DNA from 3 places in the Rossellomorea sp. FM04394 genome. Region 3 is predicted to be linked to each of the others. Evidence: riboswitches for the same ligand, from Rfam matches in the RefSeq annotation. Region 3 holds a riboswitch; each other region holds the start of a gene.

Evidence for each region. A riboswitch is a leader RNA that binds a small molecule or an ion and turns the genes downstream of it on or off. The one in region 3 is predicted to bind S-adenosylmethionine.
Region 1: it holds a riboswitch for S-adenosylmethionine, as region 3 does, so the genes downstream of both, metK (methionine adenosyltransferase) here and ACCB35_RS10150 (methionine biosynthesis PLP-dependent protein) in region 3, are expected to answer to the same signal.
Region 2: it holds a riboswitch for S-adenosylmethionine, as region 3 does, so the genes downstream of both, ACCB35_RS01120 (Na+/H+ antiporter NhaC family protein) here and ACCB35_RS10150 (methionine biosynthesis PLP-dependent protein) in region 3, are expected to answer to the same signal.

What each region holds. Positions count from the first base shown of each region.
Region 1 is NZ_CP168654.1:3,472,568-3,483,549, forward strand. It holds gene ACCB35_RS17475 (LLM class flavin-dependent oxidoreductase) at 1-766, opposite strand, end outside; gene ACCB35_RS17480 (immune inhibitor A domain-containing protein) at 878-3,247, opposite strand; gene ACCB35_RS17485 (tetraprenyl-beta-curcumene synthase family protein) at 3,599-4,672, opposite strand; gene ACCB35_RS17490 (lysophospholipase) at 4,687-5,490, opposite strand; gene ACCB35_RS17495 (gamma carbonic anhydrase family protein) at 5,576-6,091, shown strand; gene metK (methionine adenosyltransferase) at 6,320-7,522, opposite strand; SAM riboswitch class I at 7,734-7,877, opposite strand; gene pckA (phosphoenolpyruvate carboxykinase (ATP)) at 8,207-9,796, shown strand; gene ACCB35_RS17510 (lmo0937 family membrane protein) at 9,849-9,998, opposite strand; gene ACCB35_RS17515 (GNAT family N-acetyltransferase) at 10,232-10,982, shown strand, end outside.
Region 2 is NZ_CP168654.1:198,149-209,130, forward strand. It holds gene ACCB35_RS01100 (helix-hairpin-helix domain-containing protein) at 1-244, shown strand, start outside; gene ACCB35_RS01105 (divergent polysaccharide deacetylase family protein) at 393-1,151, shown strand; gene ACCB35_RS01110 (LVIVD repeat-containing protein) at 1,352-2,719, shown strand; gene ACCB35_RS01115 ((S)-benzoin forming benzil reductase) at 2,880-3,635, shown strand; gene ACCB35_RS01120 (Na+/H+ antiporter NhaC family protein) at 4,255-5,571, opposite strand; SAM riboswitch class I at 5,661-5,765, opposite strand; gene ACCB35_RS01125 (MFS transporter) at 6,139-7,311, shown strand; gene ACCB35_RS01130 (hypothetical protein) at 7,463-8,071, shown strand; gene ACCB35_RS01135 (DUF2187 family protein) at 8,260-8,532, shown strand; gene ACCB35_RS01140 (DUF2533 family protein) at 8,606-8,866, opposite strand; gene cls (cardiolipin synthase) at 8,951-10,399, opposite strand; gene ACCB35_RS01150 (alanine/glycine:cation symporter family protein) at 10,517-10,982, opposite strand, start outside.
Region 3 is NZ_CP168654.1:2,032,166-2,043,147, reverse strand. It holds gene metH (methionine synthase) at 653-4,099, opposite strand; gene ACCB35_RS10160 (bifunctional homocysteine S-methyltransferase/methylenetetrahydrofolate reductase) at 4,080-5,930, opposite strand; gene metC (cystathionine beta-lyase) at 5,947-7,131, opposite strand; gene ACCB35_RS10150 (methionine biosynthesis PLP-dependent protein) at 7,124-8,248, opposite strand; SAM riboswitch class I at 8,340-8,450, opposite strand; gene ACCB35_RS10145 (tryptophan--tRNA ligase) at 8,571-9,563, opposite strand; T-box leader at 9,618-9,861, opposite strand; gene ACCB35_RS10140 (metal-dependent hydrolase) at 9,929-10,555, opposite strand; gene ACCB35_RS10135 (NUDIX domain-containing protein) at 10,652-10,982, opposite strand, start outside.

The DNA.
Region 1 (10,982 bases), 1.4 Mb from region 3:
AACGCATACCTTGTTCGATCATGAGGATCGCTAAGTCGATGCTGGATGCGACTCTTTCTGCTTCTTCATCCGTTTCAGCACAGACGGCAAACACGGCTACGATGTTTTTGGGCTCCTTCAGATACTTGGAAGGAACGAAGTTATTTTTGTAAGCCTGCGTATATTGGGGACCGCCCTCCCCATTAATAAATTGTGCAAAGGTATACGGTAATCCTTTTTGTGCCGCCAGCATCGCACTGGATGGACTTGAACCGAGCATCCATACTTCCGGCATCGTTTCGATCATCGGGGCTGCCGTCAAACCTTGGTACGGATGTGTGTCTGGTAAGGAATCCGTCAAATATCCAAGGAGGTCATCGATTTGTTCCGGATAACGATTGACGTCCCTCGGCTTCCCGTCGTGCAGGGCCATCGTTGCCATCGGCATTCCGCCAGGTGCCCTTCCGAGGCCTAAGTCAATCCGATTCGGATTCAACCCTTCAAGCAATCGGAAGTTTTCCGCTACCTTGTATGAAGAGTAATGAGGAAGCATGACCCCTCCGGAACCGACACGGATTTTTGATGTATTCTGTGCAAGGTGAGCGATCAAGACCTCCGGTGAAGATCCGGCAAGACCCGTTGAATCATGATGCTCTGATACCCAGAAACGTTCAAATCCCAACTTTTCGGCATGCTGAGCTAATTGTACTGTATGATGTAAAGCCTCTTGAGGGCTCATTCCTTCTGAAATGGGTGACTGATCTAAAATACTTAGCTTGATAGTCAAAATGGACATCTCCTTTTATTGATGTGAGTATTATTATCAATTCCATAGTAAAAAATGTCCACTAACATGCTTAAAGGGTGACTGCCGGGAAGGCAGTCACCCTTTACTTACTTATTTTTTGTAGATCAACACTTTACCGACTGTACCGTCAGCACTTTCTCCTGTTACACGGAAATTCAATCCGTAGTTCGGTACGTTACGTCCAGCGTCTATCAATCCTTTGTTGCTGTAATCCGCACTGTCGTCAAATAATGGATTTTGAGCAGTTTTATTGTCTTTCAGAGTGATTCCAAGAATGTCGCTATAGTCCAGGAACATTTTCTCTGATTTGTTCAAACTGAACGCAGCATCATGTACTTGGTAGCGTGTACCAGCCACAGCTCCGTCACTCCAGAAGTTTGTACTTTGGTCTGCATCCACAACGCCGACAAATCCATCTCCTGGATGAATGCCAGTCCAGTTTTCACTGAATTGCTTATCCACATACCAGACCACTAAACCTTCGTCGAATTGCATTAAGCTTGCACCACGGCGGATGTTGGCAAGACCTTCATCTACACCGTTGTGGCTGCGCCATTCCAGTAGGTAGTAGTGTTCAGAGCGTTTAATACCGTCGTTCTTTTCGAATCCGTCTAAAGTGAATTGAGGTTCTCCTTCAGCGTCATCAAATACTACTTCTTCCCCATCGACGACTAAAGAAAGATCATCTGCGTAGAAGCCAGGATTCGAAACGGCAGCATCCGTGACATACTCAATGGCAACTTCAACTTCTTGACCAGCATAAGCCGAAAGATCAAAGGAAGCGTCAATCCATCCGTTAGAAGAACCAGTGATACCATTCCCAAGATTAGAGTCATGAGGGTTAGTATTAGTAGTTATGTCACTCGCTACCGGCTCTCCGTTAACCGTTACATAAGCGTAATCCCAGTCCGTTTCAATGTCATACCAAGCTTTAAAATTGAACTCAGCAGATGTAGCATTTGTTAAATCCACAGTAGTCGATAAATAATTGTGCAAATCATCAGCACTTCCAGAGAAATACTCATACTCACCGCTAGCCGGCTCATTGATGACTGTTTCTTTTTGTGGAAGATTAACTTTCACTACGTCGTTGTTTGTTCCTTTTGTGTTTGCTTCGTCAAGTAATGCTACTGTTCCTTCATTAGTAACGTCCTCTAAATTGATTTCAGATCCAGTTAACCAGTTACCTTTCGTCCCTTCATTATCAACAACTGCTGATCCTTGAAGCATTTCCTTCATGTAAGGACTGAATCCGGTAGGCTGAGTCCCAGGAATATCCCCGGCCCAACTTCCGCTTGACATGATGGACCAGTAGCTGACCGGTTCTCCTGCACCAGTGTACTGAGTATCGTATTCATCCGGAAGACCTAAATCATGACCGAATTCATGGGCCATGACTCCGACAGCACCGTCTTCAGGTTCGATTGTGTAGTCATAAGCAGCCATTGCCCCGCCCCAATAAGGAACAGTTGCTTCAGTTCCTGGAAGAGCATGAACCCCGCCAAGATTCCAGCGATGAGACCAAATGGCGTCAGATCCTAAATCTCCTCCACCAGCTTCTTCACCCACACCAGAGTGAATCACCATTAAGTGGTCAACCAGACCGTCTGCCTCAAGGTAATTACCATCTCCGTCAAGGTCGTAACGATCCCATTGGTCATAATCAGCAATGTTTACGGTTGGATCTGCCGCAGCTTTTGCTAAGGCTTCTTTTACAAGGCCGCGTGCATTGACATCGCTACCGTCTTCAGTAGGATAGTTGCCACCATACTCAGCGGCAGGCTTACTTGCTGTATACCAACCGGCAACTTCACCTTCAACAGAATAGCTTCCACCCGACTGCTGTTCATAATATTGCTTCATGGAAACATAGTTTTTACCGTCTGGGCCTGTCCATCCACCTGTACCAAACAACATATCCTGATAGTGCTCACGTGAATAAGCATCTTCACCTTCGTAATACATATCCGTTTCTTCAGGTTTCATTTTATTATGCTTTCTGTCCGGATAATCAACTAAAAGTACCAATACCTTATCCGTACGCATTTCACCGTCATACGCTTCTTCTTTCACAGACTCCGGTGAATTCTTTTTGGCTTGTCCCAATTTATTTCCTTTTCCATTCGTCAAATCATTGTTTTTCATTTGTTCTTGAAGCTTCACTTTTTCAGAAGCTTCATTTTCATGTAATTCTCCTGCTTCTTTTTCCGCAGAATCCGCTTTCGCTTTCAAGAACTTCTGCAGTGCTTTTTCAGCCTCAGCAGGTGTCGCATTTTGTTTGATTTTTCCGTCTTTTTTCAACATTTCAATCAGGCGTTCGTCATTCGCAATGCCTAAATCGAAAGGCCCTCCATGCTTATGTTCGTGTTTCACCGTTGGCTTTGCTAACACATTTTCAGGCACTGTGGTTGCAGCTGATGCAGGTACAGCAAATGCCCCTACACTTAATGCCGCAGCCATGGCCATTGTTAATACTTTACGTGATTTCAAACAGTATTCCCCCTCTTTTTTCTGTACTAAATTTTTACACTAATTAAAATATACTCCATTATTCTGAAAAGTAAATATTTTCAGAATATATTAGTTATTTAGTATTACGAAATAATAGTTTTTTAGATAAATAGTATGAAATTCCACGAATGAACGGATGGGTAAATTGTCGCGATCTGATGAAAATCAACGAATACTTTTTTGTATAAATATGGTATTAAAGGTCGAATTTAGTAATTACTCATACGACTTAAGTTTGATGGAATAGACAAAAAAAGGGACGGACCTTCGACACTGGTGTCAAAGGTCCGTCCCTCTTATTCAGGATGTTTTTTTGCGTTTTTTCCATTTGCGGTAGATTTTGCCGTTGATGTAGAAGAATCTCGTGATCCAGCCGGCTTGTCCGATGAATTCTTTGGAGAAGGATTGTACTTTTTCTTGTTTGCTTGCCTTTTCGTCTGACAGGTAAACGCCAATGAGTCCTTTGTTGATCAAACGATGGAAGTGAGCGTGCGGCAGCTCATGGGTATGTTCATCTGCTTTTTGCAAGAAATGAAGGAGTCGACCTTTTAAGTGCTCATCGTCCTCATAATAGAAACAAAAGTTTAAGTCTCCTCCCTCGAGGTCCTCATCTTGGTCGATGAAGTAGTCGAGAAGAATATGTAAGCCCTGAATATACGGAAAGTATCCGCTTTTTATTTTCTCTGTGTAGGACGGCTGAAAATCGCTGCGACAGGCGTATGATACTAAACAGAATATACCGAGGGTCGAACCTGAGCAGGCGGAAAACTCGTACCAATTCATTTCAGGGAGGTTCGACCGGTGTGTTTCAAACCAATTCTGAAGCCTTTCCACTCTCTCCTCTTTCTTCACGTGTTTATGTATCTGCAGATCACAATAGTATTCACACAATTCGAGCAGATCACCCTTGATGCTGCCGTAATGACTTAGATTTGCAAGAACGGATTGACAGGTAAGCACCAGATCCCTGAGATACCCCCCGTCATCCTGATCTGCTCTTAATGCATAGTAATTGACAGGCACAGCGTCCACTGTCAAGGCATCCTTCATGGATTGATGAAGAAGGGTAAAATCCTCTGGATCAAGAGAAACACTTCGATCACACAGATTATCTAAATAATCACTTATCGTTTGATAAGCGACGATAAATCGGATTGTATCCTGTTTTTTATCCAGTGCCAAAAGTGATAAAATCGATCCACCTTCACAGTGAAACGTTTTATGCTCAATACTTGAAAGGGCCTGGTTTCTCAATTCTTGGTTGGGGATCGCTTCTGCACGCCTCTTCCACTCATCTAACTCTTTATGAACAATCGGAAAAACATTTCGGTATACTCTTGTCATTAACGAAAAGGGATCACTTGGAATGGACACCTTTACCACCTCTTTTACAAAATGTAACCTAACGCTTTCAAGCGACTTTCAATGAAATTTTTGGAGTACTCAAATATATCTTCTCGTTCTGGTTCATTATAGATTTCATGATAGCATTTCGGCCATTCTTTGTAATGCATTTCAGATAAAGACAGTTCGTTGAACCACTTCTTCACTGCTCTTTTATCCACGATTTTGTCGTCACCGGCCTGTAGGACAAGTAATGGAACGTCAGGCATCTTATCAAGATTAACAAAAGCTAATTTTATCGCATGCGCCAGTTCCCGGTACCAGCGTACAGACACTTTGGTGATATAAAGTGAATCATTGCTGTCGATTTCACGGACATCTGCATTTCTCGTTGCCATATCGATTGTTAACCCTGATGGGAATTTAACCATAGGAGCAATTTTATTTAACCCGTAGGACAAAAGCTCGATAGGTTTAGAAGGCGTAGTAACCAAGCCTAAACAAGGTGAGGACAATATTACACCTGCCAGTTTCACATGGGATTCCTGAAGCATGCGGACGGCGACAAGCCCCCCCATACTATGACCAATCATAAATACAGGTAATTCAAATTGATAAGCCGCCTGTACCCAATCTTTCACTTCCACTATATATTCATCAAAGGAATCGATATGTCCTCTTTTACTTCTTGAGGTCATACCTTGACCCGGTAAATCCCCCATTATGACATGGAAGCCTGCTGCACGCCACATTTCAATGAGCCAACCGTACCTGCCATGATGTTCCATTGCTCCATGGATGATGACGATGACTGCTTTTGCTTCTTGATCTGTTTCCCATTTCCACATGGCAAATCCTCCTTTATAGTTCTCTAATTGATTGAATTCTGCTACCATTTATTATAGTAAATATTATTGAAAGGGGTAGTAAAAAATGCTCTATCCGTATTATGATAAAAAACCAGTCATCTCTCACTCGGCTTACATTGCTGATTATGTGACCATCTCTGGGGATGTGGAGATCGGTGAAGAGTCCAGTATTTGGTTTAACACCGTTATAAGAGGGGATGTCGCTCCAACGAAAATCGGTAATAAAGTAAATATACAGGATAATTCCATACTCCATCAGAGTCCAAATAACCCTCTTATTCTTGAAGATGAAGTAACCGTCGGCCATGGGGTGATTCTACATAGCTGCAAAATCCGAAAAAAAGCGTTAATCGGCATGGGATCGATCATTCTCGATAATGCTGAAATTGGAGAAGGAGCCTTTATCGGGGCAGGAAGCCTTGTTCCACAAGGAAAAGTCATACCTCCCAATACACTGGCATTCGGTCGGCCAGCAAAAGTGGTAAGAGAGCTGAACGAACATGATATTAGCGAGATGAAGCGCATTTCCAGGGAATACGCGGAAAAAGGACAATATTATAAGAGCATCAAACCATTTTAACTTCTTATATACTTGGGATACCCCATCCTTCCTGAGAATACTCATGGAAGATTTTCTTGTATGAAGGTCCCCGTTTCAGATTTATCTACCGTTTTCAGAATATATCTAGCAAAGTCGGAGTATATCTGCCATTCCACGCAATAAAATAAACTCCCCCACCGCCAACCCCTATCGAAAAAAAAGACCAACACCCTGATAAGTGTTGGTCTTTTCTATCTATATCTTCTCTTATTCGCTTAATGCTTCTGCTTTTAATGCTTCAGCTTTGTTTGTACGCTCCCAAGGAAGATCAAGATCGTTACGGCCAAAGTGTCCGTAAGCAGCTGTTTGCTTGTAAATCGGACGACGAAGGTCCAACATTTTGATGATTCCTGCAGGGCGCAGGTCAAAGTTGTTGCGGACAACATCAATCAATACGTCTTCTGATACTTTACCCGTTCCGAATGTGTCGATTGAAATCGATACCGGTTGAGCAACACCGATTGCATACGCTAATTGAACTTCACATTTTTCAGCAAGTCCCGCTGCCACAATGTTCTTCGCTACGTAACGTGCTGCATAAGCCGCTGAACGGTCCACTTTCGTTGCATCCTTACCGGAGAATGCACCACCACCGTGACGAGCGTATCCGCCGTAAGTGTCAACGATGATTTTACGTCCTGTAAGTCCTGCATCACCTTGTGGTCCACCGATAACGAAACGGCCTGTCGGGTTGATGAAATATTTCGTCTCTCCATCGATCAGTTCTTTCGGTACAACCGGGTCGATGACATATTCTTTCAAGTTGCGCTGGATTTGCTCAAGCGTCACTTCAGGGTGATGTTGAGTAGAGATAACGATCGTGTCGATACGGACCGGCTTATCGTTTTCATCGTATTCAACGGTTACTTGCGTCTTTCCATCCGGACGAAGGTAAGGAAGGATTTCTTCTTTACGAACTTCAGTCAGGCGACGGGAGATTTTGTGTGCAAGGGAAATCGGAAGAGGCATAAGCTCTTTCGTTTCATTACAAGCGAATCCAAACATTAGCCCTTGGTCACCTGCACCGATTGCATCGATTTCTTCATCCGTCATTTGACCTTCACGGGCTTCAAGTGCCTGGTCTACACCCTGAGCGATATCAGCAGATTGCTCATCGATGGATGTAAGTACTGCACATGTTTCAGCATCAAAGCCGTATTTCGCACGAGTGTAGCCGATTTCACGGATCGTTTCGCGAACGATTTTTGGAATATCGACATACGTACTTGTTGTAATTTCACCTGCAACAAGAACAAGACCCGTTGTAACAGACGTTTCACATGCCACACGGGCATTCGGATCATTGGTAAGAATTGCATCAAGAATTGAATCAGAAATTTGGTCACAAATTTTATCTGGATGTCCTTCGGTTACGGACTCAGATGTAAACAGACGACGTTTAGTTGACATCAAGGTTCCTCCTTAAGCTATTTGTTAGACTCTGATCTAACAAAACATTAAACAGATACGGTACTCATTCCCTAAGTAGTATGAAGTAAACATGGTTTTTTTATAAAAAAATCATGAATTATGTGCATTTGATCCACTATAAACAGAAAAAACCCTTCCTCATGATTAAAGCAATAGAGGAAAGGTTTCAGATCATAGCCGCGCCTTTTCTCTCTTATCGTTCAAGGTTCATAGACCTTGCCTCAGTTTAGCACCTTCGCTTAATCGGATCGTTTCAAGAAATGCGATCCATTCACTATTTAGCAGGTTGCTGGGTTTCATAGGGTCTGCTCCCTCCACCAGCTCAGGATAAGAGTATCCGTTCAAGGAACAATGATAACGTTTAGGACTAGAGGTGTCAACTTTTTTTCGAGTGACAGGTTTAACCAATCTTTTAGCCTCTTTTTAAGACTTCCAACCATTTTTCTCGATTAAAATAACCTAATGGGGTAATGAGGCTAAACATTTAGATTTTTTCTTCATATATATAAGAAGAAACAAGCTGTATTTGGACGAAAAATGTGACAAAATGGAGACACATTATAAAATTAAATAAATAGTATAGACTAATAGCTTGATTGTGTTATACTATTTTTGAGAAGTAAGCGATGCCATTAAATAAATTTATATAAAGGAAGGGTTCTAATGAATTCAGTGAGCATGTCTAATGAATTAACAGAATTACTTAACGGTCAAAACATTCAGGAACAATTATCTGTTTCCCAACTAGTTGAAAAAGTCCTTCAACGTAATGAAGGCGTTTTAACATCATCAGGTGCAGTCAGAGCAGAAACTGGTAAATACACAGGACGCTCTCCTAAGGATAAATTTATAGTTGAAGAACCATCCACGAAGGATAAGATTGAGTGGGGATCTGTCAATCAACCCATCTCATCTGAATCATTCGATAAACTATATACGAAAGTGATCAATTACTTAAAAGAAAAAGAAGAAGTATTTTCTTTCAAAGGGTTCGCAGGTGCCGACTCAAAACATAGACTGCCGATTCAGGTGATCAACGAATTTGCCTGGCATAATCTTTTCGCTCATCAATTATTCATTCGCCCAACAGAAGAAGAGCTAAAGGGTCACCAATCAGAATTCACAATCGTTTCTGCTCCGAACTTCAAGGCGGATCCCGAAGTTGACGGAACTCATTCTGAAACATTTATCATTGTATCATTCGAAAGAAGAATTGTCCTGATTGGTGGTACTGAATATGCAGGTGAAATGAAGAAATCGATCTTCTCTGTCATGAACTATGTGCTCCCTGAATCCGATATCCTTTCCATGCACTGCTCTTCAAACGTGGGACGTGAAGGCGATGTGGCATTGTTCTTCGGTTTATCCGGAACTGGAAAAACGACTTTATCCGCAGACCCTAACCGCCGTTTAATCGGAGATGATGAACACGGTTGGTCTCCGAACGGTGTTTTCAATATCGAAGGCGGCTGCTATGCGAAATGTATCGGCCTTACACGTGAAAAAGAGCCACAGATCTTCGATGCCATCCGTTTCGGTTCTGTCCTTGAAAATGTTGTCCTTGATGACAATTCCCGCATCCCGGATTATGAGGATAACACATTAACTGAAAACACGCGTGCTGCATACCCTCTTCAAGCGATGGAGAACATCGTTGAACCAAGTGTTGCAGGACATCCAAATACAATCGTATTCTTAACGGCAGATGCATTCGGGGTATTACCTCCAATCAGCAAACTGACGAAAGAACAAGCAATGTACCACTTCTTAAGCGGATATACATCCAAGCTTGCAGGTACGGAGCGAGGGATCACTTCACCACAAGCAACATTCTCAACATGCTTTGGCTCACCATTCCTGCCACTTCCTGCAACCCGCTATGCCGAGATGCTTGGTAAGAAAATCGATGAGCACAGTGCACAGGTATTCCTTGTGAACACCGGGTGGACTGGTGGAGAATACGGTGTTGGTAACCGCATGAAGTTATCTTACACTCGTGCCATGGTTCAAGCAGCCCTTGAAGGCGAACTGACTCACGTTGAAACAGAAACGGACGACATCTTTGGTCTGAACATCCCTGTTCACGTTCCTGGTGTTCCGGACGAAGTGCTTCAACCAAAAAGAACATGGTCCAATGAAGCAGCCTATGAAGTGAAAGCAAAAGAACTTGCCCATAAATTCAACGAGAACTTCAAGAAATTCTCAAACGTACCATCTGAAATCGAACTAAAAGGCGGCCCATCCGTTAAGTAGTCTATATACAAAGGTCCGTCCCTCATTGTTGAGGGACGGACCTTTGTTATGGTTATAATCCTTTTTTTCGACCGGTGATTCTGTTAAATAAAAATACTACAATGGCAATAACGAGTAAGATATGGATGATGGCTCCCCCGATTTTAAAAATCAATCCAAGCAACCAAAGGACTAAAAGAATTCCAATAATGGTCCAAAGCATGAGTTTTCCCTCCTAATAACTGTGATTGATGCTAAGATTCCCTATTTCGGTCCATTTAAAACCATACATGGTATTTCCATTAAAAATTATGCAGCTATTAGTAACTTCTGTTAGTCCAACTGAATTTATGCAAAACATTCTTGCTGTCATTTAAATTTTCCTAAAAATAATACTTTACTAAATATTTCTAATTTTGGTATGATAATGATTAAAATTCACGAAGGGGAATTAAAATGATCAGACAGCTTACAGAAGAGGATCATGATATTTGCCAGCAGCTCATTCATCGGCAGCCGGCTGAGAATTTGTTTATTATCGGGGACATTGAAGCCTTTGGGTATGAACAGGATTTCCAGAAGATCTGGGGCGACTTCGATGAGGAAGGAAATTTAAGAGGAATTCTTCTTAAGTACCGTGAAAATTTCATTCCGTTTTCAATGGCTGAATTTGATGCTGAAGGATTCGCCGCTATCATTAATGGACATGAAGACTACAGCATCGTTTCAGGTTTAAGACGGATCGTCACTGAGGTTGAACCCTTTTTATCCAGAGAAATTAAATCAAAAAGACATATGTATTATGCGAAATGCGACAACACCGAATCAATGGATCGACAAGACCTCCCAAAAGTGAAAGAGGCTACCCTCACTGATATTCCTAAACTTGTGGATCTGTTGAACAGCATTCCTGAGTTCAGCGGCGGGGATTTTTGCGTAGAAAAAAGAAAACATAGCATGGAAGCCGGAGTTTCCAGAAGCTATTACGTAGAAGAAGACGGTAAATTTGTTTCTTCCGCCTCTACAACCGCTGAAAACAGTATGTCTGCGATGATTGTCGCTGTTTGTACCCATCCGGAGTACAAGAAAAAAGGATACGCGACGGAATGCATGACGAAGCTCTGTCGGGACGTATTAGAAGAAGGAAAAGAATTATGCTTATTCTATGATAATCCTGAAGCAGGGAAAATTTATAAGCGTATTGGAT
Region 2 (10,982 bases), 1.8 Mb from region 3:
TTCTTTCGAAGACATCAAGGATGAAAAAGGGGAAGACCTCATTATACAGTTGGAAAAGAAGTACGGCGTCTGGATGGACCCATGCGTGGAAGACTCCCTCAGGTGCGTCGTCCACCACGCAAACAATCCGGCATCCAAGAAAAACTGGTGGGACTTCACCACCCAAAGAAAAACCTACCGCCATACCCACGGTTACCCCAGTGACCGCCCAACGAAGGCCTGGGATGAGGGACGTACCATATAATATAAAAAGGCAGGAAGCCACAATCAGCTTCCTGCCTTTATTTACGCTCTCTTCGGGGACGGACTTCATTCGTATATCCTCCTCAAAATGGACATGATAAAGGAAAAAGGAGTGATGTGAGATGAGGATCCTGTTCCTCTGTTTACTAATGACTATTTCCTTTCATGCTTCCGTTTCAGCCCGAAACATCCTGCCCCTTCCAGCCCATCATAATGAACTGGCAATCGTTATTGATGATTTAGGTAATGATATGAAGGGAACAGAAGAGATCCTGAACTTACCCGTCACCTTGACGATTGCCGTTATGCCCTTTCTGCCAACAACCAGGACAGATGCGGAAAAGGCACATGGGCTTGGGCATGAGGTCATCGTCCATCTACCCATGGAACCGATGTCAGGGAAAGCGAGCTGGCTTGGCCCCGGGGCGATTACCACTTCGCTTTCAAATGACGAAATCCGGAAAAGAGTAGAAAAGGCGATCGGAGAAGTCCCCTATGCAGTAGGAGTCAATCATCATATGGGATCAAGGGCCACTGCCGATGAGAGGGTCATGAGGATCGTTTTAGAGGTATGCAAGGATAAGGGGTTATTTTATTTGGATAGTAAAACAACGGGAAAGAGTGTCATTCCCAAGCTTGCAAAAGAATTAGGCGTTCCATTTCTTGAAAACGAATTATTCTTTGATGATGTCTATACCATCCAGCATATCGGAAAGCAAGCCAAGATTCTTTCGAAAGAATTAGACAGTGACAACTCAACCATTGCCATTGGTCATGTTGGGGTTACAGGGATCAAGGTTGCCACAATGCTCGAAGAATTTATTCCTCTCTATGAGAAAAAAGCTTCCATTGTCCCACTGTCAGATTTAATCCCTGAATATCATTTAATTGATGAGAGCATGCCTTGAATGGTGTGCTTTTTTTGTGGTCAGAAAGGATTAGTTTTATCCCTATCAATTGAACTAAATATTCTAAATATTACGAAAGTAAGTAGTCCTTTTCATCTGTTTTCATATGGATTTGGTGACAAGTCTTCTCTTCTATGTTAAAACATATAAAACCATAAAAAGAAATTAATGGTAATAAAGTCCGGGAGGCTGTTAGTGAAATGAAAAAAAATCTTCTACTAAAATCTGTTTTTATTGGTGCATTAGGATTAGCTATGATTACGCCAACCGCATCTGCCCATGACGTATTAGACGATGTTTCAATTGAAAAAGGAGCTGAAGCCGGTAGTCTTGCTGTCATCCCGCAGTTAGAAGGAAGTAAAAACGTGAGCGGCTGGAACGAAGTAGCGGCTGTCCAGTTAAAAGAAAAGGATGGAGTTCAGAATAATACCGCAGATGTTTATGCCCATAAAAATTTTGCTTATGTTGGAACCCATACAAGTAATGGTGGAAACGGTGGCGTAAGAGTATTTGACTTGAAAGATCCTTCAAACCCGATTGAAGTTGCTTCTTTTGGAGATGAAATTCCGGGTACATGGCAGGAAAAAGTTGTTGTAAAGCAAGTGAATACGAAGGATTTTACAGGTGATTTAGCTGCGGTAAGTGTACAACGGCTCGATCGAAGTAACCCTGACTCGGTTGGTGGAGTACTATTGTATGATGTAACAGATCCATATCATCCTAAGAAATTAGGTTTCTGGGCAGTTGATCAGCGAGCATCGGGTACCCACGAGTTGTACTTGGCGAAACAGGGAGACCGAGCATTTGTACTGGCAGCAAGCAATTATGCGGATTACTACACACATGGGGAAAAGAAGGATTTCTCATTAGTAGAAGTTACGGACCCTGCCAACCCGAAAACGATTTATGAATTCGATCCGAGACAACTTGATGAAGTTCCGGATGACTTTAATGGCTATCATTGGAATGCACCCGACGGCAAGGTCCGTCCTGTTTTCAACCATAGTGTCATGACGGATGAGAATGCACAAACCGCATTCCTGTCATTTTGGGATTTAGGGACAATCATGCTGGACATAAGCGACCCGGACAATCCTGAGTACTTAGGACGTACTGAATTTGCTTCACTACAACAAGGGTCTGCCCACTCTGCCCAAGTAGCGAAAGGGGGAACCGTGCTTATTGAGACGAGAGAGGTCTATGCTCCTAAAAGAGAAGGGTATGAAGAGTCATACGGGTATACGAGAATCTTTGATATTAAAGATAGGTCCAACCCTAAATTATTAAGTGATTTCAAAACGGATTTAGTCGACAATGTCGAGGATGGGGTTACATTTGCAAACACAGTTCATGATCCTAAAGTAGTAGGGAACACCCTCTACCTTTCCCACTATGCTGGAGGAGTAAGAGCGGTTGATATCTCCGATCCTTCAAAGCCAGAAGAGATCGGAAGATATGTACCGGAAAACTCATTTGTATGGGGCGTATTTGCTAACCGGAACTATATACTTGCTTCCGACATGGGAACAGGTTTAAAGGTGATTCAGAAAAATAATAAATCAGAGTAAATCCCTAATGGCTCTGCGATAAAGTCGTTCTTTGTCGTGGAGCTTCCTTAAGCGGAAGAATTTGATCTCAATTGTAAATGTTATATTAAACCAATGCTTATTTTTTTGTAAAAAGAGGACTCTCCCTTATAATCAGAAGGTGAGAAGGAGATGAGTCGATATGGATTATGCAATTGTGACAGGAGCAACAAGAGGCTTGGGAGAGTCGATTGCCAAGCTTTTTATCGAAAAGGGCATAGGGCTGATCAATGTTTCGCGATCAGATAATGAAAGACTGCGAAAGCTTGCCGGGGATAAAGAGGTATCGTATGATTTCTTACCGTGCGATCTTGCAAAATCAGGAGAAACAGAAGCGGTCTTCCGTGAAGCTGGTAAAAAGGTATTTGGATATAAACCTGAAAGAGTGTACGTTGTCCAAAATGCCGGTGTGGTGACACCAATCAACCCTTCTGGTGAAGTAGAAAACCAAGCTCTTGAAACGAGTGTGCATGTGAATTTACTATCTCCCATGATCGCAACCAATGAGATGATAAAAGCAGCCCGTGGTTCTGAATCGAAGATGATCATGATCAATATCAGCTCTGGAGCAGGAAGTCGCCCTGTATATGGCTGGAGTACGTACTGCGCAACCAAGGCGGGAGTGAACATGCTGACAGAAACCGTAAGCTTAGAGCTTTCTAAAAAGCATAGCCGACATCAAGTGATTGCCTTCAGCCCTGGTGTGATGGATACGGACATGCAAGGGGAAATCCGTTCATCCTCGAAAGAAGCCTTTGCCGATGTCGAATCCTTTCAGCGCTATAAAGAGGAAGGAATGCTCCGTGAAACAAATACCGTGGCAGATGCGCTGGTTAAGCTTGTGACAGAAAGCGAACTTGAAAGTGGCAAGCTTTATCATGTAAATGATTTATTATAAAAAGAGAGCAGATTCCTGTAAGGGGATCTGCTTTTTTCTTATCAAAAAGCTCATTTCGTAAAGTTTGTTGTTATTATAGAAGAGAAAGTACTAGTTGATTTCCGCTCCAGGATGCTCGCTTTCCGCGGGGCTGGCGGTGAGCCTCCTCGGCTGCGCCTCCGGGGTCTCACCTGTCCAGCTATTCCCGCAGGAGTCGAGCATCCTTCCGCTCCAATCAACTTTCTGAGCATGAATCCTTAATCGAAAACAATTAAAAGAAGCTTTCTAGCAAACAATCTCATTTAAGTTAAGGAGAGATTGTCTCTCTTAAGGAAGTATCTTTTAAGTAATTTTGTTTTCTAGCACAGTTTGAAGCTCTGTCACAAAAAAACTGTAAAAGATGGTGAGGGGAACTGCGCAGACTCCTGCGGAAGTACGGGCGTGCCGAGACCCCGTTCGGCTAAGCTGAGGAGGCTCGGCCGAACGCTAGCTGCAAGCGGAGCAGTTCCCCTCACCATCCAGCACTCACTAATTGACAGAGCCTTAACAGTGCTTATGTTAAAAAGCAACAATCTTTGCGAAAAGAGAGTATCAAAAAAAGAGACAAACCTCAAAGGATTTGTCTCTCTACTCTCATTTATTAAGATCGAACCGGATTTGCATCAGGTGCTGATTTGCGAGTGAATTTAGGAAGTGCAAATCGAATGGCAATAAGTCCGCAAACAGCAATCAGGACAGGGTAGAAAGCATATGGAATGATGCTGATCGGTGATATGCCTGCAACTTCAGCCACTAACAGAGCCTGTGCTCCGTAAGGAATCAATCCTTGAACGGAACAAGAGAAAATATCAAGGATACTGGCTGATTTACGGGCATCAACGCCATAGTTCTCACTGATCGTTTTAGCAAGCGGGCCAGCAATGATGATTGAGATCGTGTTGTTTGCTGTGCAAAGATTAGTAGAACTTACTAATCCTGCTGTAGCAAGCTGTGCTCCCTGAGGAGACTTGATTTTGCGAGTGGCGTGATAAAGTAAAGCCTGAATTCCGCCGTTATGGCGAATGAGTTCGACAACTCCGCCTATCAGCACAGAAAGGATGACAATCTCTGCCATGCCAGTCATCCCATCGGCTACACTCCCGAAATAACTGGCTGGGGTAAAGCTTCCATCAATGAATCCAATGATTCCAGCTAAAACAATTCCGCCTAACAAAACGACAAACACATTTAATCCTGCAAGAGCACCGATGATAACTCCAAGGTAAGGCAGAATTTTGATCCAATTAAAGCTTTCCGCTCCGACAGTCGACTGATTCCCCATAGTAAGAAAAAGGAGAATCACTATTGTGACGATGGCAGCAGGTAATACAATAAAGAAGTTGACTTTGAATTTATCTTTCATTTCCGTTTTCTGTGTACGAACAGCTGCAATAGTTGTATCAGAAATAAATGATAAGTTATCTCCGAACATCGCACCTCCAATGACCGTTGCCATGGCAAGGGGCATAGAAATATCTGTCCCTGAACTAATCCCGACACCGATTGGCGCGAGTGCTGCGATCGTCCCCATGGATGTTCCCATCGATAACGAAATGAAAGCAGCGATAATGAATAATCCCACAATGATCAAGTTACCAGGCAGCACGGAAAGGGCAAAATTCACGGTTGAATCAACGGCGCCCATCTTTTCAGCTACTCCTGAAAAAGCCCCTGCTAAAAGGAAGATAAAGACCATGATCATGATATCAGGATGACCGGCTCCTTTAGCGAAACGCTCAACCTTAGCCGTTAACGTCTCTTTTCGGTTCATCAACAGACCTACAACGGATGCAATGATAATTGATACTAATACAGGAAAGGCATAAAAGTCTCCTGAAATGATGCCTGCTCCAAGGAACAGAGAAACAAATATGATTAAAGGCAGTAATGCCAATAGATTTCCTCTTTCTTGATTCATTCCTAACACTCCTTTGTCATCGTTCAATTTACTAACATACAAAAAACCCCTTCCAAAATAAGAAGAGGTTTCAATAGAACGAAACACTCCCCTTATCTTTCAAGCATTTCGCTTGCTGGATGTGGCACAGCACTCAATATGAGTCCGCTGCCGAGACATCGCAGGGCCAGTCCCTCCGTCTCTCTGGATAAGAAGAATATCGTATTTAGTTGATTTAAAATATACTTCCATACTTTAAAGGGTTTATTCAAAAAAGTCAAACGGGAAATTTTTCTGAACCAAAAGCGAAGGCGGCTCGTTCAGTCCCGACAAGCATAAGACGAGAACGCCGGAAAGGCGCCTTTTGCCTTTTTGGCGTTCTTGGGTTATGACCTCGAGGGACTAGCCGCCACAGCTGGATGAACCAAAAGCGAAGGCGGCTCGTTCAGTCCCGACAAGCATAAGACGAGAACGCCGGAAAGAGCTTTGAAAAACATGACTTTATCCATAATAAGGCATAAACTCATGGACAATTGAACGTTCAAGGTCTACTATAAGGAAGACAAAAACATCTTGGGGGATACGGTAGTGGAAAGAAATGTACGAAATCAAATTTTTACCTTGCAAGGATTCTATTTATTAACGTTCTTCGGTGTAGGTAGTTTATATCCCTTACTCAGTGTGTATTTGAGCGAAAGCGTAGGGTTAAATGGTTATCAGATTGGAACGATCATGTCTGTAGGTCCCATCATGATGATTTTCTTCCAGCCTATTTGGGGAATGGTCAGTGACACAACTAATCGTCCTACCGTGGTTCTTGGTTTAACCTCTTTAGTGGCGGGAATCTTTGCACTCGGTTACTTGTTTATGGACTTTTACTATGGCCTGCTTCTAGTGGCCATTCTAGTCGCGATTTTTCAAAGTGCAATCATTCCTGTATCAGATAGTATCAGCTTGAAGTATACAAGTAAAGTCCGGTATAACTACGGTAATATCCGTCTGTTCGGTTCATTGGGCTTCGGGATTGCTGTCTTTATGATGGGGAAACTTTCGGAAGGTTTCATCGGTCCCACCATCATCTTTTACTCTTTCTTTATCTGTCTAGTATTATCAGGATTCCTTTCCTTTCGGTTTCCTAAAGAGAGAGCGGCAGCAAAGCTTGATTTAAAAGCAGGGATGAAAGAATTATTTACAATGAAGAAATTCCTCATTTTCTTAGCTGTAACCTTCTTAGTATTCGGTCCAAACCTGGCCAATAATGTTTACTTCGGCTTATTTGTTGAGGATTCTGGGGGGACGTATGCCGGAATCGGTCTTGCGTTTTTAATCGCTGTCTTATCAGAAGTGCCCTTTATGAGGATTGCCGGGGGATGGATTGATCGGTTCGGACTTTTAACAGTTGCAGCGTTAGCGGGTGCTGCGTCCATGCTCCGTTGGCTCTTTTACTTTACAGAGCCCAGTCTTTGGCTGGTTTATTCATCGGCGGTTATGCAAGGTCTGGCCATAGGGCTATTCATTCCGGCCGGATTGCGCTACATTAAAGAAATCACGCCTTCCCATATTACAGCAACAGCCGTTACCGTGTATTCAGCAATCGGAAACGGGTTGGGGAATTGGTTCAGTACCTTTGTCGGTGGTTTTATCTATGAAACGTATTCCATTTACACGGTGTACTTATTCTTCGCAGTCTTATCCCTATTAGGTATTTTCCTTTGCTTCGTTCTCATGAAAGAAGAGAAGAAGAATGCACTTGCCTATTAATTTATTATTTCCAGGCGTCTAATGAGAGTCTCTCTCTTAGACGTCTTTTCTATTTGTTAGAAAATTTAAATAAATTATAATAAAGGAAGGATTTACCTATACCGGCGTATAATAATATATAGAAGCAAACTATTTTGTGGGTGATGACATAATGAGGATCAAATGGGTTTTCATAATAGGGATAGTCCTTTTACTTACAGCATGTACACCCGAGCAGACATTTCAAAAAGACCGATCAAGCAAGACAGTACTCACGATTGAACCTTATGAAGTAAATGCAAAAGAAAAAGAGCTGATTATGTTCACAGGGATTCAGGATATTCAATATTTTGAGATGGACGGAAATCTCGGAGAAGGTGATGATCTGCAAAAGACGCTTGAGGTATATGAAAATGGAAAACTTGTGGAGAACGATCCTTTTTCTTCTAATCAAGTGGAGTACCTATTCAAGCAGTCTCTCTTATCCTTTGGATTTACTTCAGATGAGGAAAAGTTCAAGTTTATACATGGCAGTGAAGGTGGAACGTTTACCATGGTGAATGATTTCGGACCTAGTGGATATACCTTTGGCAGTTTTCTTTCAAAAAAAACCACCTTAGAGAAAGGTCAGCCCCTATATTTGTATGCTATTGCAGGAACCGAAGACGGTCAAATTTCAGGGTTAACCCTTGATGAGATGGGTAAGCCTTCAGGAGGAATCCTGGAAGCAGACAAAGCGTATGTATTCAAAGTCATGGTAACCGACCGTTCAACAGAATGAATTATCCAAAAGACGAACGGCAACGGTCTTCAAAAAAGTAATATGAAAAGGTTTTGATCATCTTGAATTGTGGTACAAGTAGGATAAGATATTTAAAAAGTAATCTCTTAAATGCATCGATTAATAGTTATAAATTTCTAAAATACCAATAAAAATAGCGTCTAATCTATAGAAAAGGGGATTTTAAAATGGAGAATACATTCGTCTACTCAAAAGATAATGCCAACCTTGGAGATACCGTCCAATTTAAAAGAAAGAAGAATGTCATCAATGGTGTGGTGACCACTCTTAGAGAAAACACGGTCATCGTCAAAATGGATAAAGATGTGGCAAAAAAGCTGGATTTACCAGACGATCAAACCGTTGTGGCACATAAAAACTATGTCGTCATTGAAAGAGCTGAAAATGATTCACAACCTGTATTTGTATATGATGGGTGGAATAGCGCATTAAAAGCCTAAGCCCCCTCTGCAAAGAAAAAGATCCCAACACGCCTTCACCATCAGCATGGCTTAAGACGTCTTAGGATCTTTTTTATTTTAATTTACTATTTACATATTCCTCAACCATTTGAGTGGTGACAAGCTTTCTTTGGGGCACGACACCTTGACGGGCAAGGGCGTTGATTTCATTGGTCACCTGATTAATCTTATCCGTTGTAAACGGTTGTTCAGCTAAACAAAGCTGGACAGCTTCGTCGATCTCTTTTTCTCTACGTTCATCCAATAGCATAAACTGTTGAACCAGTTGATTTTGTTTACTAGAATGTTTTGAAATGTCTTTATGTACACTCATGATTTCATCCCTCTCTGATTTGACGCATTATACCCTCTATTATGCCTTTATCAACCTACTCATGGCAATGTCCAAATACTACTTCTATAAGATAGGGGACAGGAGCCTTGAAATCGACTCCTTCAGTTTAATCATTAAAGGTCTTTCATTATATCCGTCCAGTGTCAATTCTCTACTCTTTTCAATATCGTTTATAAACACAGCACTGAGATTTTCAGAGAGAGTTTGGTCATATAAAAAGGCATTGACTTCAAAGTTGAGGCGAAAGCTTCGAACATCGATATTGGCTGTACCGACAGAAGAAATGGTGTCATCCACTACGATGGTTTTGGCATGAATAAAGCCATTCTCATAAATATATATCCTCACTCCTGCCTTAAGTAATTCCCCGATATAGGAATAAGTCGCCCAGTAGACAAATAAGTGGTCAGGCTTGTTTGGAATCATAATGCGTACATCCACTCCCGTAAGCGCGGCAATCCTTAATGAATCCAACAGGCTCACGTCCGGGATGAAATAGGGGGTTTGAATATAAATGGACCTCTTCGCTGAAGAAATCATCTTAATATATCCATTTTTTATCTGCTCCCATTCAGAGTCGGGACCGCATGTCACAATCTGGACTCCGACATGGCCGGAAAAGGAAGACTGCGGGAAGTATCGTAAATCGTAGGCAATCTTCTTCGAACGGCTGGCTTGATTCCAATCCAGAATAAACCGTGTCTGCATGGCAAGTGTTGAGCTCCCGACAATCCGCAGGTGAGTATCCCGCCAATAACCGAACTTAGGATTCAAGCCCAAATATTCATCCCCAATATTAAAGCCGCCTACATACCCTACTTTCCCATCGATAATCACCAGCTTTCGGTGGTTACGATAGTTTAGGCGGAGATTGATAAAGGGGATTTTCGAAGGGAAAAACACGGCTACTTCACCGCCTGCAGCAAGAAGTTCTTTAAAGAATCCTCTTCTTGTGCGCCGCGAGCCCATTTCATCATATAAAACGCGGATCTTTACGCCTTGTTTGGCTTTCTCAGTAAGCTTCTCCAGGATTCGCTTACCTAAGTCGTCTTTCTTAAAGATATAATATTGAAGATGTATATGATCCTGTGCTGATTCCATGTCTTCTAATAAGGACTCAAATTTGTCCTCCCCATGAGTGAACAACTGTACTTCGTTATCCTGGGTCAAAAGAGCTTCATTATTCAGGAGATGCATATAAATAAGGTCCTGATATCTGGAGGACGTTTCATTTTTAAAAGGGAATCGGTGTTCTCTCAAGGAATGTACTTGCTTTTGAATTAAATCATCAATGCCTATTTTCTTCATATCTTCCCAGTCGAATAATCGCTGTCTGCTTAAGTTTTGTCCAAAGATTAAATAAAGTATAAAGCCGAGGAGGGGAATGAAAAACAGGACCATAAGCCAGGCCCAGGTCGCACCGGCATCTTTCCGCTCCAGGAAAATGATGACGCCCGCGAGAACTAAGTTAAGAACAAATAAAACCCCTAGAAGAGTAGATAGGATACTCATAGTATGTAAGGCTCCTTTAACTAGCTTTCTATAAGTAGTATACCTGAGAATGGAATAGAAAAAAATGACAAAGAAAAACAGAGCAGACTGTCAGCCTGCTCTGTTCGGTAGGAATCTTTAATCGTTCACAGCTTTTTTATTCATTTCCCGTCCACGTGTAGGCCAGCTTTCGACACCTTTTAAACCAGGAATATCATCTGCATAGAAGGTCGGGTCCAGCCCTTGTCGACGCTGCGTCATATAGTTATCCAATGCTTTAAAGGCAATTGGTGCTAAAATACCGATGGCAATCAAGTTGGTAAGGGCCATTAATGCCATGGAGAAGTCTGCCAAGCTCCAAACAATATCAAGGCTTGCAACAGAACCGAATATCACCATACCTAAAGCAATGAAGCGATATATCAGAAGTCCGGTCTTACTCTTATTGATGAATGGAAGATTGGCTTCCCCGTAATAATAGCTTCCAATGATGGAACTAAAGGCGAAGGTGAATATCGCAATCGCTAAGAAAATACCAGCCCATGAGTTAAAGTGCTCAGACATGGCTGCTTGAGATAGCTCGATACCTGTCAGTCCGGAACCG
Region 3 (10,982 bases):
AAAAAACGGATTAATCATAAGTAAATTCTAAATCATTACATTATTTTGTAAAATAGCTCTACAATTCACAATATAAAGTGTATAATGGGGATTAACTGAGAAACAGAAAGCAAGGGTATGTCTCGATATACTATTTCGATGAATATGTATCTCCTACTAGAAACCAACCACAAATCTTAATATGATGTCGTAATCCTACTACTTAGTCATATGTCAAAATAGTTGGGAGCTGATGAGAGAATGAAAAACAATCTGACAAGAAGGTGTATTGAATCACTTGCTATCCAAAGTGCCTATCATTTCTGTGAAACAATAGGACTTAAGCCCAGTTTAGTCAATCTGACGATGATTACAGGATTCTCAGAAGAAAGAATACTGGAAATACTCGAAACAAAGTTTAGTAATCAAAGTGTTAAAACAGAAGATCACTCTTTTTAACTCTGTGTTTCCCCTTTATTACTCTACAAGCCGATTTCACTTCATCCCCTAACCTTTAACTTTAAGTTCTTTCATTTCCAAAAAATCCATTTTTATTTTGAAACAGTGGATCCTTGCCGATCTTACGAACAGCTTAATAAGAATAGACTTTTGAACTTATCGCCATAAGTAAAAAGGCAACTCCACTCTGGAAGTTGCCTTTTTAATATGAATTTCATAATACATTAAAATACCTTGCTTCCGGATGAGCGAAGACCATCGCTGTTACCGATGCTTCAGGTTCCATCATACATCCGTCCGTTAATTGGATTCCGATTGTTTCAGGTTGGATAAGCTTAAACAGTTTCTTTTGATCCTCAAGTTCGGGACAGGCGGGATACCCGAATGAAAAGCGCTGTCCTTGATAATGGGTCCGGAACCGGTCCTGCATCGTAAAATCAACGGGATCAGGGAATCCCCACCTGCTTCTCATCATCTCATGGACTCTTTCAGCCAGTCCTTCTGCTGTTTCTAAGGCAAGAGCCTGCAGGGCGTGACTTTCAAGGAACCTGCCTTCTTCCTTCATCTCACTTGCCCACTGCCTGATTTTCACACCGGCCGTCACCGCAAAGAAACCGACATAATCTATTTCTCCACTTTCTACCGGCCGCAAATAATCTGCTAAACACAAATGCTGATTTCCTGCTTGTCTTGGAAAATGAAATCGTTCTATTTCTGTGGAAGAATCATCCGGGTGATAAATAACAACATCATCTCCATCTGATTGAGCAGGAAAGAATTGATATTTTGCAGATGCCTGAATCATCCCTTCCCTTTTTGCTTTATGGAACAATTCATCAGTTACGCCTTTCAAGCCTACCGTTCGTTCATCTTTTTCTTCCAGTAACCTGGATATTTTCCCCTTGATGCCTAAATGATGCCCCAGAAGCATTTGCTGATTAATATAGGGATGGATTTGATCAAGTGAAAATTCTTTTATGGTATGAGGAATCAGGTCTGACGGGACATGAACCTTAACATCTTTTGATACTGTGGAACGTACTTTGACTGCAACTGACGATCTATCCCGATCTGATGTTTCTTCAATCAAAACAAGCTTGCTTAGCTTTTCACGGCTTTCTTCCTCCAGCTTCAGCCTTGTTTCTTCATGTTGAATCCCATTCATGATGCCAAGTCCATCCATTGCATCCTTGGCATAAAGAACCAGCCCATCGTATTCCCGGCCAATTTTGTTCGTAGTGAATTTTCGTGTTAGTGCCGCACCTCCCACTACTAGAGGAACTGAAATATCAGACTGCTTTAAATCTTGAGCCGTAATGACCATTTGTTGAGCCGACTTTACAAGGAGCCCGGATAAACCTACGATGTCGGGCTTTTCTTCCCGTATGACTTTGATAAGTTCCTGAGGTGTTACTTTAATGCCTAAATCAATCACTTCATATCCATTATTACTGAGGATAATATCAACGAGATTCTTACCGATGTCATGAACATCCCCCTTAACCGTAGCTAAGATCACTTTTCCCTTTGCAGATGAACTTTCCGTTTGTTCCATATGCGGTTCTAAATGAGCAACGGATGCTTTCATGACTTCGGCACTCTGTAATACCTCCGCTACAATCAGCTGGTTATCATTAAACAATCTTCCGACTTCACTCATTCCGGCCATAAGGGGACCATTGATGATATCAAGAGGAGCATCATATTGTTGAAGGGCTAGATTCAAGTCATCAATAAGCCCTTCCTTCGTTCCTTCCACTACATAATGAGCCAGTCGTTCTTCTAAGGTCATTGTGTTTACAGGAACCTTAACTTCTTTCTTTTTCCCTCTATAAAATGCAGTAAATACAGCCAGTGTTTCATCCGTCGTCTCAAATAAGAGCTTCTCAGCCATTCGAACTTCTTCTTCAGGAATAGAGGCAAAGCGCTCTAATTTTTCCGTATTGACTATGGCATAATCCAGCCCCGCTTTGGTACAGTGGTAAAGATATACCGCATTCAGCACTTCTCTCCCAACAGGAGGCAGTCCAAAAGAAACGTTACTAACCCCTAAGATATGAGGGCATTCAGGTAAGGCTTCCTTAATCTGTCTAATCCCTTCAACGGTGGCATTGGCTGATCCAATGTATTGCTGATCCCCTGTTCCCACAGGAAAAACGAGAGGGTCAAAGATGATGTCTTCTGAAGCTACACCATATTTCTCTGTTAACAGTTTATGTGAGCGGATGGCAATTTCTACCTTACGTTCTACAGACACTCCCATTCCCTTTTCATCAATCGTTCCTACGACAACCGCCGCTCCGTATTCCTTCATAAGCTTTGTTATCTTCTCAAACCGCTCTTCTCCGTCTTCGAGATTAATCGAGTTTATGATTACTTTCCCTTGAGAATATTTCAAGGCGGTCTCAAGCACTTTCTCATCCGTTGAATCGATGACAAGTGGAACTTTTACTTTTTTCACCACTTCCTGGATAAATACATTCATATCTTCTACTTCTTCTCGATCGGGATCTGCAAGGCAGATATCGATCACTTGAGCTCCATTTTTCACTTGCGCTCTCGCAATCTCTGACGCTTCTTCTATTTTATTCTCTGCAATCAATCGTTTAAATTTACGGGAACCGATGACATTCGTCCGTTCTCCTACCAGGATCGGTCTTCTGTCTGCATCCTCATAGACGAAGGCTTCAATTCCCGACACTGCATGAGGGTGAGACTCATTGGGTTTACGAGGAGGTAATCCTTTCACCACATCTGAAAGGGCACGAATATGTTCCGGTGTCGTTCCACAGCACCCTCCAACAAGATTCAGCCAGCCTTTCTCAGCAAAACCTTTCATCTTTACACTGAGTGAATCAGCGGTTTCATTGTAATTCCCCTCTTCATCCGGAAGTCCTGCATTGGGATAACAGCTGACATAGGTAGTGGCCAGATTTGATAAGGAGCGAATATGATCGCGCATAAATTCAGGTCCGGTTGCGCAGTTCAGACCAACGACCAAAGGGTTTAAATGTTCTAGGGATAAATAAAATGCTTCGATTGTCTGCCCTGCCAGTGTAGTGCCCATCGGCTCAATGGTTCCGGATAACAAAATGGGGATCTCTTTTTTTCTGGATTCAAAGGCACTTCGAATTCCGAGGTTTGCTGCTTTTACATTTAAAGCATCCTGACTCGTTTCGAGCAGCAGTACATCGACTCCTCCATCGAGAAGTCCTTCTGCTTGAACACGATAGTTGTCTACTAACTCATCAAAGCTTATCCCTCCTGTTACGGATAGGGTTTTGGTAGTTGGACCTAGAGATCCTGCAACAAACCTGGGCCACTCGGAGGTTGAGACATCTCCTGCAGCTTTTTTGGCGATTTCAGCTGCTACTTTATTAATTTCATATGCTTTAGAGCCTAAATCATATTCGTCCAGTACAATGGGAGTTGCACCAAACGTATTCGTTTCAATCACGTCTGCCCCCGCTTTCAAATATTCAAGATGGATTTGATAGATCACCTCTGGCACTGTTAAAACCAGATTTTCATTACACCCTTCAAGCTCTTCTCCACCAAAATCCTCCGACGATAAATTCGCTTGTTGAAGCATCGTTCCCATTGCTCCATCGAGTACGAGTATTTTTTTCCTAAGCTGCTCTTCAAACAAAGTGATGGCCATAGGGAACCTCTCTTTCCGGTTTTGTTTTCTCTTGTATATGTTGAATCAATTCAATGCTCATATCATAACGTACAAAAGGTGTGATAAGGTAAATCCCATTAAACAGATCTATTGCTGTATCAAGTAAGTCTTTGGCTATCTCCATGCCAATTGCTCTTGTAATGACGGGATCACTTCCCGCTTCCTTCATTCTTTGTCTTGTTTCTTCTGGAACGTTGATTCCAGGTACTTCATGATGTAGAAACTCTGCATTTCTTGAGCTGATCAACGGCATGATCCCTATAAAGATCGGAACATCTAAATGCTTTGTAGCTTCATGTACTTGAATCAGCTGCTCTTTCCCAAAGATCGGTTGAGAAATGAAATAGTCAGCACCTGCTTTCTTTTTCTTTTCAAGCCTCTTTACGGAAGCGTCTAAATGACGGAAATTCGGATTGAAAGCTGCACCTACTGAAAACTGAGTCCGTTCCCGGAGTGATTTACCTGAAAAGGATATCCCCTCATTGTTCTGTTTAATCAATTCAATGAGTTCAAGGGAAGATAAATCATAAACGGATGCTGCCCCTGGAAAATCTCCAATCTTGGCCGGGTCACCCGTTATTGCTAATATATTGTGTATCCCTAACGTGTGTAAGCCCATTAAATGAGACTGAAGTCCAATCAGGTTTCGATCCCGGCAAGTGATGTGAACCAGAGGTGTAAGGTCAAACTTGGATCTGACCATGCTCCCAATGGCGTCATTACTTATCCTAGGCGACGCTAACGGATTGTCAGCAAGCGTAAGTGCATCAATTCCAGCTTCCTTTAATGCCTCAGCCCCTTGGAAGAAAAGCTTCGTGTCGAGATGCTTAGGTGGATCTAGTTCAACAATGATCGTTTTCTTTTCTCTTACCTGCTCATGCAGCAAGTTTCCCCTGACAGAAGGTGATGATAACTGAACAACCTTTTTCTTTTTCACCACTTTTTCTTTCACGGGCTCCCGGCTTTTTAACCTTGCAGCTACAGAACGAATGTGATCAGGTGTGGTTCCACAACAGCCACCAATGATTCTTGCACCTTGCAATCGCAATTCGTTGCTTATGTCCCCAAAGTAATCAGGCTCAGCAGAGTAATAGAATCTGCCTTCTTCATAGTTTGGCAGACTGGCATTGGGATAGACGGATAGAAACGCCCGTTTAGGTAATGGAACTTCCTCTAAGGAATTCACCATATGAAATGGCCCCATGCGACAATTGATGCCGACAACATCTGCTCCCAGTAATTCTAATTGTTGAAGGGCATCTCTTATTTCCATTCCATTTTGAAGAACTCCGGTTTCATGAAGGGAAACTTGAGCAATGATAGGAATGTCCGCTTCACGCTTTACAATGTTTAATACAGTTGTCAATTCCTCAAAATCGTAATAGGTTTCAAGTAAAATGCCGTCTACACCCTCTAGTAATAAACAGTATAGCTGTTCCCGGAAGCTTCTCTTGATTTCTTCCAGCGACACATTTTGTTTGATCGCCCTGATTCCCCCGATGGTACCCAGGATATAGGTGTTGTCACCTGCTGCTTTTCTTGCCAGACGAACGGCAGCTGTATTTATTTCCTTTACCGAATCCTCCAATCCGTATCTGGAAAGCTTTTGATAGTTGGCTCCATACGTATTGGTTTGAATGATATCTGCTCCTGCATCAATATACTCTTTATGGACTTTCAACACTTCATTGGGGTGGGATAGATTCAATTCTTCAAAGCATCTGTCCACTCCATATGAATACAAAAGTGTTCCGATCGCCCCATCAGCAATCAATATTCTCTCTTTCAGTGCTTCCAGCAATGGCTTCATGACGTTCCCTCCTTTTTTATAGATTTATCACGTTGTTTCTATTGATCTTTTGAATACTATCTAAACCGTTTTTAAGATCATTAATTAATTCATCCACGTTTTCAAGTCCTACTGATAATCGCAATAAACCATCTGTAATACCTCTTCTTTCCCTTTCCTCTTTTGGCATGGAAGCATGTGACATTCTTGAAGGATAGGATAAAATGGATTCCACTGCCCCAAGACTTACGGCGAATACGGGAATGTTTACATGTTGTATAAGTTGCTTCACTTCCTCTTCTCCTTTCAATCGGAAGGAAAGAACCGCACCTGGCCCCTCTGCCTGGCGAACTTGAATTTCACGACCGGGGTGATAGCTCAAGCCCGGGTAGTACACTTCTTCAACTTCCTTTCTCTTTTCTAGGAAGCTTGCAATCTTATATGCCGATTCAGAAGACTCCTTCAACCTTACGTGCAGTGTTTTCATTCCTCTTAAGAGCAGCCAGCAATCCTGGACCCCGAGGACCGCACCAAACGAATTCTGCAGGAAAGCAAGTTTCCCCGCAATCTCTTCATTCCCCGTTACCGCAAGCCCCGCTAAGACATCACTATGGCCGGCAAGAAACTTCGTGGCACTGTGGAGGACAACATCTACACCCAGACTGATCGGTCTTTGCAGCAGGGGAGTCATGAATGTATTATCGAGGAACGTTAAACATCCATTTGCCTTGGCAAGCTTAACGACTCCCTCAATATCCGTGATGTTCAGCAGCGGATTCGATGGTGTCTCCATATAGATCACTTTTGTATTGTGCTTGATTGAACAAGCCACTTCATGCAGGTCCTTCATGTTCACGAAGGAGTATTCTATATCAAACTTAGTGAGGACTTCCGTGATCATCGTGTAGGTCCCACCGTATACTTCTTCTGATACGAGAACGTGATCCCCGCTCGATAATAATAGAAAACTTGTTGAGATTGCCGCCATTCCGGATGAAAAGGCAAATCCCCTTACCCCTCCTTCGAGCTCAGCTATCGTTTCCTCGACGGTTTCCCTCGTTGGATTTCCCGATCGGCTGTAGTCATATGTTCCATACTGGTCGAAATCCTGTTGATGAAAAGTTGTTGCATGATGAATCGGCGTAGAGACCGCTCCTGTTTCTTCATCAAATCCGTGAGAATGAATGAGTGACGTCTGTAGTGAAAATGGTTTTTTACTCATACGTAAGCACCTCTTTTTCCAATTGATGAAAAACATTCTCCAAATCTGCTATCAGGTCATCAATAAATTCGATTCCTACAGAAAACCGCAGGAGTCTGTTGCAGATACCAAGCCTTTTTCGTTCTTCTTCAGGAATGTCTGCATGTGTCTGGGTTGCGGGATAGGTGATGAAGCTCTCAACCCCCCCTAAACTCTCAGCAAACGTAATCACTTTTAATTGGCGGAGAAAGGGTGCCACCCATTCTTCCTTTGCGATGCGAAAAGAGAGCATGCCGCCTTTCCCCGGATACAAAACGTCCGTTACACATTCATGCCCCTCAAGATAGTCGGCAAGTTTTCTTGCGTTTTTTTCATGCTGAGCCATTCTGAGACTAAGGGTTTTCATCCCTCTTAATAAGAGCCAACAATCAAAAGGTGCGAGAACCGCGCCGATTGAATTTTGAATGGTGTAGATTTTTTCCGCCAACTCCTCTGAGTTTACGACCACGACTCCCGCCAGCACGTCATTATGGCCCCCTAAGTATTTCGTCGCACTGTGAATGACAATGTCTGCTCCCTCAGTGAGAGGCTTTTGCAGCACAGGTGTATAGAAAGTATTATCGACAATTAAAAGCAATCCATTATGCTTTGCAATACCGGCAACCTCAGATATACTTGCTTCATTCATCAATGGATTGGTTGGCGTTTCAAGGAATATGGCTTTTGTTCTGTTAGAAGTTTGTTCTTCTATAGAGCCTGCATCACTTGTATCAACAAAATGAAATTTGATTCCGTATTGTGCTTCATACTGAACGAATAAACGGTAGCTTCCCCCATAAAGGTCTCTCGATACGATCAATTCATCCCCAGTCGAGAATAAGCCAAGGATTGCCTGAATCGCTGCCATCCCCGAACTGAAGGCAAATCCCCTGTGCCCCTCCTCTAATAGAGTAAGAGCTTCCTCTAAGGTGCCGCGTGTTGGATTTCCTGTTCTCGTGTAATCATATCCTGTCGATTGGCCAATCCCCTTATGTTCATAAGCAGTCGATAAATGAATGGGCAGGCTCACAGCACCCGTTGCAGGATCCTTCCGGTTCCCTGCCTGGACAAGCAAAGTATCAATATGTTTTTTCAACATTCTTCTCTCCTTTTCTCTCCCTGAAAACGAAAAGGGAAAAAACAAAAAAACCTTCTTATGAAAATAAGAAGGTTTTGTACGTTCGTTCTCCCTCTTATCGTCCAAGTTGACATCAACTTGCTGGAATTAGCACCATACCTGAATCTTGCGGCTGGTTGCTGAGGTGTCTTCGGGCCAGTCCCTCTACCTCTCTTGATAAGAAACAATATGAATTTGTGAAAAATAACTTTCCCATAACTTATAACAAAGGAAAAGAAAAGTCAATAAGAATTATGAATTATCTGAAAAACAAATCCCTCACGATGTTATATTTCAATCAATCTTAAATTCCTATTTTCCTTTTAATCTCTTTCATGAATGGGATCGTTTTTTCCCGCGCTTTTATTGCTCCCATTTGCAGTATGGAATCCAGCAAATGGGGATTTGCCATCAGTTCTTTATATTTGGATCGCGGTTCTTCAATGAATGAATTCATGACTCCAAAGAGTTCTTTTTTCGCTTCTCCCCAGCCTATTCCTCCTTGAAATCTCCCTCTCATTTCTTCAACTTGATCGGATGTTGCGAATTCTTTGTAGAGCGAAAATATGACGGACGATTCAGGATCCTTAGGCTCTTCGGGGGTTGAGGAATCTGTTTTGATTTTATTGATTAGTTTTTGCAGTTTTTTCGGTTCTTCAAATAAAGGAATCGTATTGTTATAGCTTTTACTCATTTTCCTTCCATCAAGTCCCGGTAGAACAGATGTTTCTTCCTGTATGATATACTCGGGAAGAACAAATGTTTCGCCATATTGCTTATTAAAGTTTTCTGCCAGGTCCCTGGCAATTTCAACATGCTGAATTTGGTCTTTTCCAACAGGAACCAGTTCAGTTTGAAATAGAAGGATATCCGCGGCCATCAATATCGGGTAGGTGAATAAGCCCATGTTGACCCCTGCATCTGCTTCTCTGCCGCTGTTTTGATTATCTTCGACCATTGATTTATACGCATGAGCGCGGTTCATTAATCCTTTCGGTGCAAAGCAAGCGAGAATCCAGCTCAATTCAAAGATTTCAGGTACATCGGATTGACGGTAGAAGATCGCTCGATCAGGATTCAACCCTAAGGCTAACCAGGCTGCTGTCACTCCATAGGACAGTTCTCTCATTTCATGCTGATCATGTATCTTCGTTAAACCATGATAATCCGCAACAAAATAAGCTGTGTTGTAGGATTCATTTTCTGCCAATCGTAATGCAGGTTTAATCGCACCGATATAATTCCCTAAATGAATACGCCCTGTTGGTTTGATACCCGTCAGAACTTGTTTTTTCATCATTATCTCCTCCCTTATATCATGAAAGAACACAAAAAGGGCTTCTCTTCCTTAAAAAAGGACGAGAAACCCGTGGTGCCACCTTCATTCGCTTACCTACCGTAAACGCGCTTTTCATGTACAGAAGTTCAGACTTCAATACACTGTCTCTTTTACCGGTGAGACCATCCGCCATAACCTACTGTTTTCAGCCTGGTAGCTCCAAAGCCCATTCAACGACCTTCCCACACTGATTTGCACCAACCATCAGCTCTCTGAAGTGTTTCGTTCGCCTACTTTTCTTTATCATTGCCGTTTCAAGTATTTACTTGTTTCCATTATTTTAATGCATCGGAAAATAATGGTCAATAGGTGTTTGCATAGGATTATATTTCTTTCGAGAAGAGGGGAAGGAAAAGCTTTATGCCTCTTTTATTAAAAGGAAGAAATTTCATATCGGCGATCAAGTGACTGGCATATCCGATTACACAAGCTTCGAATACTCCATCCATCATTAAGGAAGACTCAAGATAATGGGCAATCACTCCATAATAGATGATTCCAAGGACAGAGTGGGTGTAACTCCGATGTGGAACAAATGAAGCGATGATGATATATATCCCCAACAAAAATAACCACGTTTCATTCAATTGCCAACCGCATGCCGTTACGCCGACCCCGGTGATCATCAGCATCCTTCTCTGAGTGATGAAACTTGAGAGAATCATCATTCCGGCTCCATAACCAATCCCAAGCCACCGTTCTTTCCCTATACCTTCAAGATAGCTGTATACCATCATTAAAAAACCAATGATTTGTGCCACTGACCTGATCATTTTCGATGAAAGAGTAACCCTGTTACTAAGCTTTCCGTCAATATCCATATCAGGCATGAGTCCGGATACCCCGCCTATTGCAACGAGGGCTGCGGTTATATCCGGACCAGACCCAAATGAGTTGGCCACAATAAATCCTGTTGCTGCTCCTATTGCCATATGTGCTGTGCCGTTCAAGTGTGTCCTCCTACTCTCTTATCACAATATGTATGTACTAGATTACTATAATAGCCTTTATTATCCATACTGACTATGGGAAGTACGGATTAATTTCTAAAGATGAGCCGATATGCGCGAAATAATGTCAAGAAGATAGGACCTTTCATGAGGAACAAAGTGATGGTAACTCACCCTTTGCTTAACGAAGTCCTTTTTTCCTGCCTCATTTACAAGAAATCCTTCCACGTCGATTTCCGCTTTGGTTTGTTCAACTAGTGCATTAAAATCTTGAAGAGTCGAACGGTAAATACCGGACAATTCTTCTGACTGAAGTTGAAATTCGTCATATGCAACCGGCTTGGAATACAAGAACACGTGAGTTAGTTCCCGGTCGAACATATCCCGTTGAATTAACTCTCCTTTTACAATTCCCAATGATTGCAGT